3 regions of the Streptomyces sp. NPDC079020 genome follow, and region 2 is predicted to be linked to each of the others. Evidence: riboswitches for the same ligand, from Rfam matches in the RefSeq annotation. Region 2 holds a riboswitch; each other region holds the start of a gene.

Region 1 (3,267 bases), on a different contig from region 2:
GCGCTTGGCCTCGGCATGGTCGCCGGAGGACTCGCCGCGCAGCCGCCGCCCGATCCACGGGACCAGGTATTCGCGCGCCCAGTGGATGTCGTCGCGCCGTTCCTCGAAGGTGCCGCGCTGTGCCTGCGGCGGCCAGGCCTGATCCGGATCGGCGGGCACGTCCACACCGAGCACCTGTGCCGCGCGCAGCGCGACGCGGGTGTGGCCCTCGGGGGACAGGTGCAGCCGGTCGTCGTCCCAGGCGCGCCGGTCCTGCACCGAGCGGAGCGACCACAGGTCCAGGACGGGGCAGTGGTAGCGGTCGGCGATGGACCGCAGATGGACGTTGTACGTCGCGATCTTGCCGCGCATGTGCCGCAGCACCGGCACACCGCGGGTGTCGAACCCGGTGGTGATCATGACGGTGCCGACCGCGTTGCTCAGATCGGCGACCGCGCGCTCGAAGCGCTCGGCCAGATCGTCGGGGTCGGTGCCCGGCCTGATGATGTCGTTGCCGCCCGCACAGAAGCTGACCAGCTCGGGGGCCAGCTCCTTGGCGCGGGGGACCTGCTCCTCGACTATCTGGTCGAGGAGGCGTCCGCGTACGGCGAGATTGGCGTACCGGAAATTCCCGTGCGCGGGATCCTCCGGGCTCGTCGCGGTGTCGGGGACCGGGAGCCGGTCCGCCAGCAGGACCGCGAACCGGTCCGCCCAGCCGACAAAGGCCCCGTCGGGGCCGGGGTCTCCGACTCCTTCGGTGAAGCTGTCGCCAATCGCCGCGTACGACCCGATGATCTCTGGTTGATTGTTTCTCGAATCGTCTGCCACAAGCGCATATCCTGCACCGTCGAATGTGACCTACGCGACCGTAATACGGGGTTGACGGGTGGTGAGATAGACCACCCGGTCAGTTTTTGGTAAAGCCGGAATAAGGACAGGGGCGGTGCGCCGACGCGCACCGCCCCTGTTCATGTCCGGCCGTCACCGCTCCATCAGATGGAGACGCCGTGCTGGCGCAGGTACGCGACCGGGTCGACGTCCGAGCCGTAGCTCGGGCCGGTGCGGACCTCGAAGTGGAGGTGCGGGCCGGTCGAGTTGCCGGTGGAGCCGGAGAGGCCGATCTGCTGGCCGCCGGTGACGGTCTGGCCCACGGAGACGCTGAGCGAGGACTGGTGCGCGTACTGGGAGTACATGCCGTCGGCGTGCTTGATGACGACCTCGTTGCCGTACGAGCCGCTCCAGCCGGCCGAGACCACGGTGCCCGGACCGATGGCGCGGACGACGGTGCCCGACGCGGCCTGGAAGTCCGAGCCGGTGTGGTAGCCGCTGGACCAGCTGGCGCCGGAGGCGCGGTACTGGGTGGTGACGTTGGCGTTGGCCACCGGGGTCGTCCAGCCGGAGCTGTTGCTCTGGGAGGCGCTGGTGCTCGTGGAGGTGGTGGACTTTCCGGCCTCGGAGGACGGGGCCGAGGAGCCCGCGGAGGAGGCGGCCTTCGGGGCCGACTGCACCTTCGGGGCCGCCGGGGCGGCGGGGGCGGCCTTCTTCGGCTCCGCCTTCGACGGGGCCGGCGCGGACTGCGCGGCATCGGCGGAACCGGACGCCTCGGCGCCGAGGGTCAGCTTCATGCCGGGGAAGATCAGGCTCGGGTTCTCGCCGACGACCTCGCGGTTGTCCTGGTACAGCTTCTGCCAGCCGCCCTTGAGCTTGTGCTCCGCGGCGATCTTCGAGAGGTAGTCGCCGGAGACCACGGAGTAGGACTTCGAGGCGCCGTGGGCGGTGGCCGCGGCACCCGGGGCGGTGTGCGCGGCGGCGACCGAGGCGGCGGTGGGCGCGGCCTTCTCCGCGGCGTGCGCTCCGGTGGCACCGATCAGCGGGAGGGCGAGGACGGCGCCGCCGGTCCCTGCGGCGAGGACACCGCGGACGATCGGGCCGGTCTTCGTACGACGGTGCTTACCCGTTGCGGGCATGGGGGAATTCCTCTCCGGCGCCTACGAGGTGAGCTGTCGGGTTCGGGCTGGAGATGCCCGGTCGCTCTCGGCGACTTCACCCCGAGCCGGTCCGGATCTCTCCGGGCCGGCGGCTTACCTGGGTCCCCCGCTCCTGCCACACGAGTGTGGGTGGGTGTGAATTCCGGGCGGCGGCAGGATTAGGCGATCCGTCCGGATTGACGGTGACCGTAAACGAGTCAGGACGACAGGAACAAGCCATCGGTTGCCTGCCGGAATCCCCGATTCAATTTCGGTCCGGAATTCCCGTCACACTCCGTGGATTACGGATCTTGGCATTCCGCGCGGCGCCCGGATCGCTCCCGGGCGCCGCCACCACACACCGTCACGGATATGATCCCGCTCACCAGCGGGCCATCATCTCTCCCATAAATAGGGCACGTTCTATTAAACGCCCCATTACGGACATGTCATGGTCATCGCTTCTGACGCAACCTCAGCACCCGGGCGTCCAGGTCGCCGCTCAGCCCGGTGTGCAGCCCGCGATGCAGCAGCACCGAACCCTGGTACTCCGCTCCGGTGTCCTGGCAGACATACGTCGCCGAGGCGTCCAGGCCGCGCAGCCGCAGGGCCGGCGGCCGCTGGCCGAACCGCTGTGCCTCAAGCCACATCAGCACCACGACCTCCTCGCCCAGCACGTAGCTCACCGCGCTCAGCCCGCCGCGCGGCGCCGCGAGCCGGTGCAGGGCCCCGTGCTGCACCACCGGGCGGATCTCCTTGTAGAGGGACACCCAGTCCCGCGCCTCGGCCAGCTCCTCAGGGCTCCACTCGGTGAGGTCGCCGCCGACCCCGAGCACCCCGGCCATCGCGCTGACGAAGCGGAACCGCAGCGAACTCACCCGGTTGTTCAGCTGGACGTTCGGGCTGTCGGTGACCCAGGCCGCCATCACCCGCGCCGGATGAATCTGCCCGAAGCCCTCCTGAATGGCGAGCCGGTCCAGCGGGTCGGTGTTGTCCGAGGTCCACACCTGATCGGTGCGGGAGAGCACGCCCAGATCGACCCGGCCCCCGCCGCCCGAGCAGGACTCGAAGGCCACGCCCGGGTGCGCGGCGCGCAGCCGGTCGAGCAGCGCGTACAGCGCTTCCACATGGGCGGTCCAGAGCTTCTGCGGGTACTCCTCGCCCGGCCAGCCGGCCTCGGTGAAGCAGCGGTTGAAGTCCCACTTCACATAGTCGATCGGAGCGCTGGAGAGCAGCGCGTCAAGCTGCTCCCACAGGTATTCCTGTACGTCCGGCCTGGCCAGGTTGAGCACCAGCTGGTTGCGGAACTCGGTCCGCGTAC
Region 2 (3,267 bases):
TGTCCTCGGGGTTGGCGAGGACCCGGAGGTAGGCCAGGACGTCCCTGACCTCCTTGCGCTCGTAGAAGCGCACGCCGCCGACGACCTTGTAGGGCAGCCCGACGCGGATGAAGATCTCTTCGAAGACGCGTGACTGGGCGTTCGTCCGGTAGAAGACGGCGACATCGCCCGCCTTCGCGTCGCCCGCGTCCGTCAGCCGGTCGATCTCGTCGGCGACGAACTGTGCCTCGTCGTGCTCGGTGTCGGCGACATAGCCGGTGATCCGGGCGCCACTGCCGGCGTTCGTCCAGAGATTCTTGGGGCGGCGGCTCTCGTTCCGCTCGATCACCGCGTTGGCGGCGGAGAGGATCGTCTGCGTGGAGCGGTAGTTCTGCTCCAGCAGGATCGTGGTGGCGTTCGGGTAGTCCTCCTCGAACTGGAGGATGTTGCGGATGGTCGCGCCCCGGAAGGCGTAGATCGACTGGTCCGCGTCACCGACGACACACAGCTCGGCGGGTGCGTCCCCCTCGCCGGACGGGCCGACCAGCTCGCGCACGAGGGTGTACTGCGCGTGGTTGGTGTCCTGGTACTCGTCGACCAGGACATGGCGGAAGCGGCGGCGGTAGTGCTCGGCGACATCGGGGAAGGCCTGGAGCAGATGGACCGTCGTCATGATGATGTCGTCGAAGTCCAGGGCGTTGGCCTCGCGCAGCCGTGCCTGGTACAGCGCGTACGCCTGGGCCAGCGTCTTCTCGAAACCGTCGGCGGCCTGGCCGGCGAAGGTCTCCTCGTCGATCAGCTCGTTCTTCAGGTTGGAGACCTTGGCCGTGAACGACTTCGGCGGGTAGCGCTTGGGATCGAGGTCCAGATCGCGGCAGACCAGGGCCATCAGCCGCTTGGAGTCGGCGGCGTCGTAGATCGAGAACGACGAGGTGAAGCCGAGCTTCTTCGACTCGCGGCGCAGGATCCGCACGCACGCGCTGTGGAAGGTCATGACCCACATGGCGTTGGCGCGCGGGCCGACGAGCTGCTCGACACGCTCCTTCATCTCGCCCGCGGCCTTGTTGGTGAAGGTGATCGCGAGGATCTGGCCGGGGTGCACCCCGCGCTCGGCGAGCAGATGGGCGATCCGGTGGGTCAGCACCCGGGTCTTGCCCGAGCCGGCCCCGGCGACGATGAGCAGCGGCGAACCGGCGTGCACCACGGCGGCGCGCTGCTCGGTGTTCAGCCCGTCGAGCAGCGCGGCGGCGTCGATGACCGGCCGCGGGGCGCCGTCGCGGTAATAGCCGTCGCGGGGCGGCGGGGGCGCGTCGAAGACGCCCTCGAAGAGACCCTCCGGCACCGCTTCGGGTGCGTGGTCCTCGGGAGGCGGCGGGGGCCCTTCCTCCGAGTGCTGGAGGCCGGTCAGGAAGCTGTCGTCAAAGAGGCTGCTCATCGCTTGACGAGTCTAGGCCGCCGCACCGACAGTCCGTGGCCGCATCGGGTACGAGGACGGCCGGGCGGGCACGCACGGAGAACGGGCGGGCACGTACGGAGACCGGGTGCCCACGCCGCGTAGGGGAAAGGCGGCGGTGTCCGCTTCCCGCGGACCCGAATCATCGAGGTCACGAAAATGTATCGGGCATATCGAACATCAACCTTCACAGCTGCCCCACGGGTGGCTAGCGTGCTCGGTCGGGCGCCCCGTACCCCCTTGCGGCGAACCACGCCGAGCGGACGCCCCCGCCGAATCCGTACTGCCCGACGGCAGCCCGGGACCGGGGACCCACCAGCGGTACCGGGGTGAATCGGTCCTTCCCCACGGGGCCGTAGGGCAGCCTTCCGTTCCGCCCGAACCCGACAGCTAACCCGGCAGGCGGTCCACGGAAGGAGATGCCGGCCTTGGCCTCGCATCGCAGACCGCGTACGAAGGTGCGCACCACGACTCCCGCCGTCGGGCTGACGACGGCGGCACTGGCCTCCGTCACGCTGCTCTCCACCCAGAGCGCGACGGCCACGCCCGCGGAACCCAAGCCCACGATCGAGGAAGTGCGCAAGAAGGTCGACGGCCTCTACCGGCAGGCGGGCACCGCGACCCAGCAGTACAACGAGGCAAAGACGGCCTCCGCGAACCAGCGCGCCAAGGTCGAGGCCCTGCTCGACGATGTGGCCGAGCGCGCCGACAAGGTCAACGAGGCCCGCCGCGCCCTCGGGAACTACGCGGCGGCGCAGTACCGCACCGGCGGCATCGCGCCCACCGCGACGTTCTTCCTGGCGGACGACCCGCAGGCGTACTTCGACCAGGACCAGCTGATGGACCGGATGACGAGCCAGCAGCAGAAGGCCGTCGCCGACTTCCGCGAGCAGCAGTCCGCGGCGGCGGTCAAGCGCACCGAGGCGGTGAAGGGTCTGGAGACGCTCACCGAGTCGCAGGCCACGCTGCGCTCCAGCAAGCAGAACGTGCAGACCAAGCTGACCGAGGCGCGCACCCTGCTGTCGACGCTGACCGCCCGGGAGAAGGCCCGGCTGGCGGAGCTGGAGCGCGAGAAGAAGGCCGAGGCCAGGATCAAGGCGGAGAAGCTGGCCCGCCGGCAGGCCGCCGCCGAGGCGGAGGCCGAACAGAAGGCCAAGGAGGAGGCCGCGAAGGATCCGGGCTCCGGGAGCGGGACCGGCGGCGGGACGGACACCGGACCGGACAGCGGCTACGCCGCCAAGGCGGAGAAGGTCCTCGCGTTCGCGCGCGGCCAGATCGGCAAGCCGTACGTCTGGGGCGCGACGGGCCCCGCCTCCTACGACTGCTCCGGACTGACGCAGGCGGCGTGGAAGACGGCCGGGGTCGACCTCCCCCGTACGACCTGGGACCAGGTGAAGGTCGGCACCCGGGTGGCCACGGCGGATCTGCGCCCCGGGGACCTGGTCTTCTTCTACGACGACATCAGCCACGTCGGCATCTACAAGGGCGACGGCATGATGATCCACGCGCCGAAGCCGGGCGCGAACGTGCGCGAGGAGTCGATCTACTACATGCCGATCTACGGCAGCGTGCGCCCCGCCTGACCGCGCGACGCCCCGGGACGGCCGGTGGAAGGCCGTCCCGGGGCGCTTCGGACCGGAGAGCTCAGGGCTGGGGCGCTACGGGCCGGGGCGCTTCGGACCGGGGCATTCAGGGCCGGGGGCCCTCGGACCGTAGAGCTCAGGGCCGGGGGCCTTCGGACCGGGGCGCTTCGGACCGGGCCGGGCGGCTCAGGTCCAGAGTGTGGCGATGAAGATGTTGGCGACCGTCAGACCGCCGACCGCGGCGAACGCGCC
Region 3 (3,267 bases), on a different contig from region 2:
AGCTCCGGGCCGATCTGCTCGATGACGGCGAGGACGGCCTTCTCGACGCCCTTGCCCTGGTAGCGGTTGGGGTCACCGTCGCGAAGCTCAATGGCCTCGAACGCACCGGTGGAGGCGCCGGACGGAACAGCAGCACGTCCCGTGCTGCCGTCGTCGAGGCCAACCTCGACCTCGACCGTGGGGTTGCCCCGGGAGTCGAGGATTTCCCTGGCTACGACGACGTCGATGGACGGCACGAGGCATCTCCTTCTGGGATATGACACTGGTTGTGCAGGGTCACTGTGGCCTTGCGACACGAGCCTAACCGGCTCGGCCCCGTCGGGCGGCCGACCGCCCGTCTCCTGGGACGAAAAAGGACCCAAGAGCCCGCATAACGGGAGGAAGGTCAAGAAATTTACTGGCTGGTAACTACAGAAGTTGAACGCGCGAAGCCGGCCGCACAGCCAAAACACCCCGGCCCGGCGCGCACGGGGTGAGCGCGCCGGGCCGGGGGCGGAGCCGAGGGAGATGCCGCCGGACGTCCCCCTCGGAGGGAGGAGAAGCCGTGAGCCGCTCCGGCCGGAGCGGGAGACGCTCCGGGCCGGGCGGGGACTACTTCAGGTGGAGCTGCTGGCCCGGGAAGATCAGGTCGGCGTCCTGGACGATGTCGCCGTTGAGCTTGAAGACCTTCTGCCAGCCGCCCTTGACGCCTTCCTTCTCAGCGATCTTGCTGAGGGTGTCGCCGGACTTCACCTTGTACTCGCCGTCGCCCTTCTGGACCTTCTGACCGGTCGGGGTCGTCACGGTCTTGGGGGACTCGACCTTGGGGGCGGCCGGGGCGGTGCGCTGCTCGCCGCGGGAGGCGGGCTGCTCGGCCTGGCGCTCCTGCTGCTTCGGCTGGGCCTGCTGCTTCGGCTGGGCCTGCTCCTGCTTGGCCTGGCCGGATCCGGTGTCGACACCCGGGTCCACACCGTCGTTGGTCAGACCGCCGGCGCCGGCGCAGGCCCAGGCACCGGGGCCCTGCATGTCGAGGAGCTTCTCGGCGGTGGCGATCTGCTGGGCCTTGGTGGCCAGGTCGGCGCGGGCGGCGTACTGCGTACCGCCGGCGGCCGCCCAGCTGGACTGCGAGAACTGCAGACCGCCGTAGTAGCCGTTGCCGGTGTTGATGGACCAGTTGCCACCGGACTCGCACTGGGCGACGGCGTCCCAGGTGGAGACGGAGGCGGCGGAGGCGCCGGTCGCACCCATCAGCGGGACGGCGACGGCGGCACCGGCGACACCGGCGAGCGTGGCGACACGGACGGCCTTGGACGGGCGGCGGTGCTTGCCCTTGCTGTTACGCAGCATGGAACTTCTCCTCACCGACGCCTACGAGGTGAGCTGTCGGGTTCGGGCCAAGTGAGTTGCCCGGCCGCGTGTCCTAGCACGCGGCTCCACCCCAAGCCGGTCCTGATCGCACTCGTACGGGACGAGTCGACCGGGCCCGGCGCTTACCTGGGTCCCCCGCTCCTGCCTACGGCGCTTTACGCGTCTGTTCCCTTCGACCGACGGCAGGATTCGGCGTGACGGTCGACGGGGCCCGCGGTGCGAGCGGTTCCGACCGTAAACACAGGCAACCCCCACATTCAAAGATGGACATACCGGTCAATCAGGCCTTACTTGCCATCAGCGGGGGAACGTTTCCGCAGGTCGGGGGCGATATGGGCGGAGCCGGCGGACAGGACACGCCAGTTGAAGCAAAGAGACCCATGTCTCACTTACGCATAAGTGGACATAGGCCTCTGAACTACCCCGGGTTTCGGGGCGTTTTCCCGAATTGGATCAGTTGGCGGCGGCGCCCCGGGCATCGCCGGAAGGAGCCGTTTCCGGGCCCAGGTCCAGGCTCTGGCCGGGCACGATCAGGTCCGGGTCCACTCCGACGGCGTCCTTGTTCGCCTCGTACAGCGCGGTCCATCCGCCGGGGAGTTTCTGTGCGTCAGCAATCGCCCAGAGACTGTCGCCCGGCCGGACGGTGTAGTCGCCGCCGACGGGCGCCGTACCGCCCTCGCGCGCCTCGCCCTCACCGCGGGAGGCGTGCCGGCCGGACTCGCGCCCGCTGTCCCGGTCCGCGGCCCGGCTCTCCTCGGGCGCCGGAGTGCCGCGGTGCTTGCCGCCGGTGCCGTCCGCGCCCTTCGGGGCGTCAGGCGCCGCGGAGCCCTCGGGCGCGGATGTCTTCGGGGAAGGGCTCGCGGGCGGCGCGGAAGGGCTCGACGAGGGGTCGCCCGCCTTGCCGGAGGCGCCGTTCCCGTCCTGCGTACCGCTGTCGGCTCCGTCCGCCTCGTCCGCCGTCCCGCCGTCCGGCAGTCCGTCCGCGGGTGCCGCGTCCGAGGGGCCGGCGGAGGGTGCGGCACCGGGGTCGACACCCGGCAGCGTGCTGTCCGTCGCGAGTCCGGAGATCACCGCGCAGCCGGGCCAGGCCTTCGGGCCCTGGTCGCCCAGGACCTTCTCCGCCACGGCGATCTGCTGCGAGCGGCTGGCGAGGTCGGCCCGGGGCGCGAACGCCGTGCCGCCGTACGCGGACCAGGTGTCCTGCGAGAACTGGAGCCCGCCGTAGAAGCCGTTGCCGAGGTCGGCACTCCACATGCCGCCGCTCTCGCACTCCGCGACCCGGTCCCAGGTCGAGGCTTCGGCGGCGTGCGCGCCGGCCGCGCCGAGCAGCGGGATCGCGATGGCCGATCCCGTCACGCCCGCGGCGACGACGATGGCGGGTGCCTGGCGAGGGCGGCGGTGTCTGCCGTTCGCGGAGCCCATGGAGTTTGCCTTCCGTGCGACTGACTGGTGGGTACTGAGGTGACCGGCGAGTCACGTGACGCCCCGTTCGAGGCGTTGAACGGTGAACCTAGCGGGACTTGAACGTGTGTCACAAGTCGATGCAGCGCAGATCACGTGAAAGTCACAGAGTTGACGCAGCGTCACTTCCGTCGTGCCGCAGTCCCGGGGTGAACTCCACCGGCAGCGTGCGCAGTCCACGCATGATGAGACCTCCACGCCACCGCAAATCGGTCGGTTCTCCCGCAAGTCGCAGATCCGGAAGGCGTCGCAGCAGCGTCGCGATCGCGGCCTGCCCCTCCAGCCGGGCGAGCGGTGCTCCCAGGCAGTAGTGGATGCCGTGCCCATAACCGAGGTGCTGATTGTCACGCCGTGCGAGGTCGAGCGTGTCCGGGTCGTCGAACCGGTCCGGGTCCCGGTCGGCCGCGGCGAGCACGACGAGCACGGGATCGCCCGCGGCGATGTCCCGCCCCCCGAGCG

What was found. Region 2 has a riboswitch for cyclic di-AMP ahead of ACIGJO_RS14860 (NlpC/P60 family protein). Riboswitches for the same ligand answer to the same signal wherever they lie in the genome.
Region 1: another riboswitch for cyclic di-AMP. It lies ahead of ACIGJO_RS16640 (peptidoglycan DD-metalloendopeptidase family protein); the one in region 2 lies ahead of ACIGJO_RS14860 (NlpC/P60 family protein).
Region 3: another riboswitch for cyclic di-AMP. It lies ahead of ACIGJO_RS23840 (transglycosylase family protein); the one in region 2 lies ahead of ACIGJO_RS14860 (NlpC/P60 family protein).

Annotation. Positions count from the first base shown of each region.
Region 1 is NZ_JBITUB010000007.1:116,956-120,222, forward strand. It holds gene ACIGJO_RS16635 (SGNH/GDSL hydrolase family protein) at 1-807, opposite strand, end outside; gene ACIGJO_RS16640 (peptidoglycan DD-metalloendopeptidase family protein) at 972-1,946, opposite strand; cyclic di-AMP (ydaO/yuaA leader) riboswitch at 1,952-2,109, opposite strand; gene ACIGJO_RS16645 (alpha-galactosidase) at 2,402-3,267, opposite strand, start outside.
Region 2 is NZ_JBITUB010000006.1:197,478-200,744, forward strand. It holds gene pcrA (DNA helicase PcrA) at 1-1,414, opposite strand, end outside; cyclic di-AMP (ydaO/yuaA leader) riboswitch at 1,693-1,853, shown strand; gene ACIGJO_RS14860 (NlpC/P60 family protein) at 1,852-3,015, shown strand; gene ACIGJO_RS14865 (hypothetical protein) at 3,202-3,267, opposite strand, start outside.
Region 3 is NZ_JBITUB010000011.1:202,609-205,875, reverse strand. It holds gene eno (phosphopyruvate hydratase) at 1-236, opposite strand, end outside; gene ACIGJO_RS23840 (transglycosylase family protein) at 592-1,326, opposite strand; cyclic di-AMP (ydaO/yuaA leader) riboswitch at 1,330-1,510, opposite strand; gene ACIGJO_RS23835 (transglycosylase family protein) at 1,801-2,769, opposite strand; gene ACIGJO_RS23830 (cytochrome P450) at 2,912-3,267, opposite strand, start outside.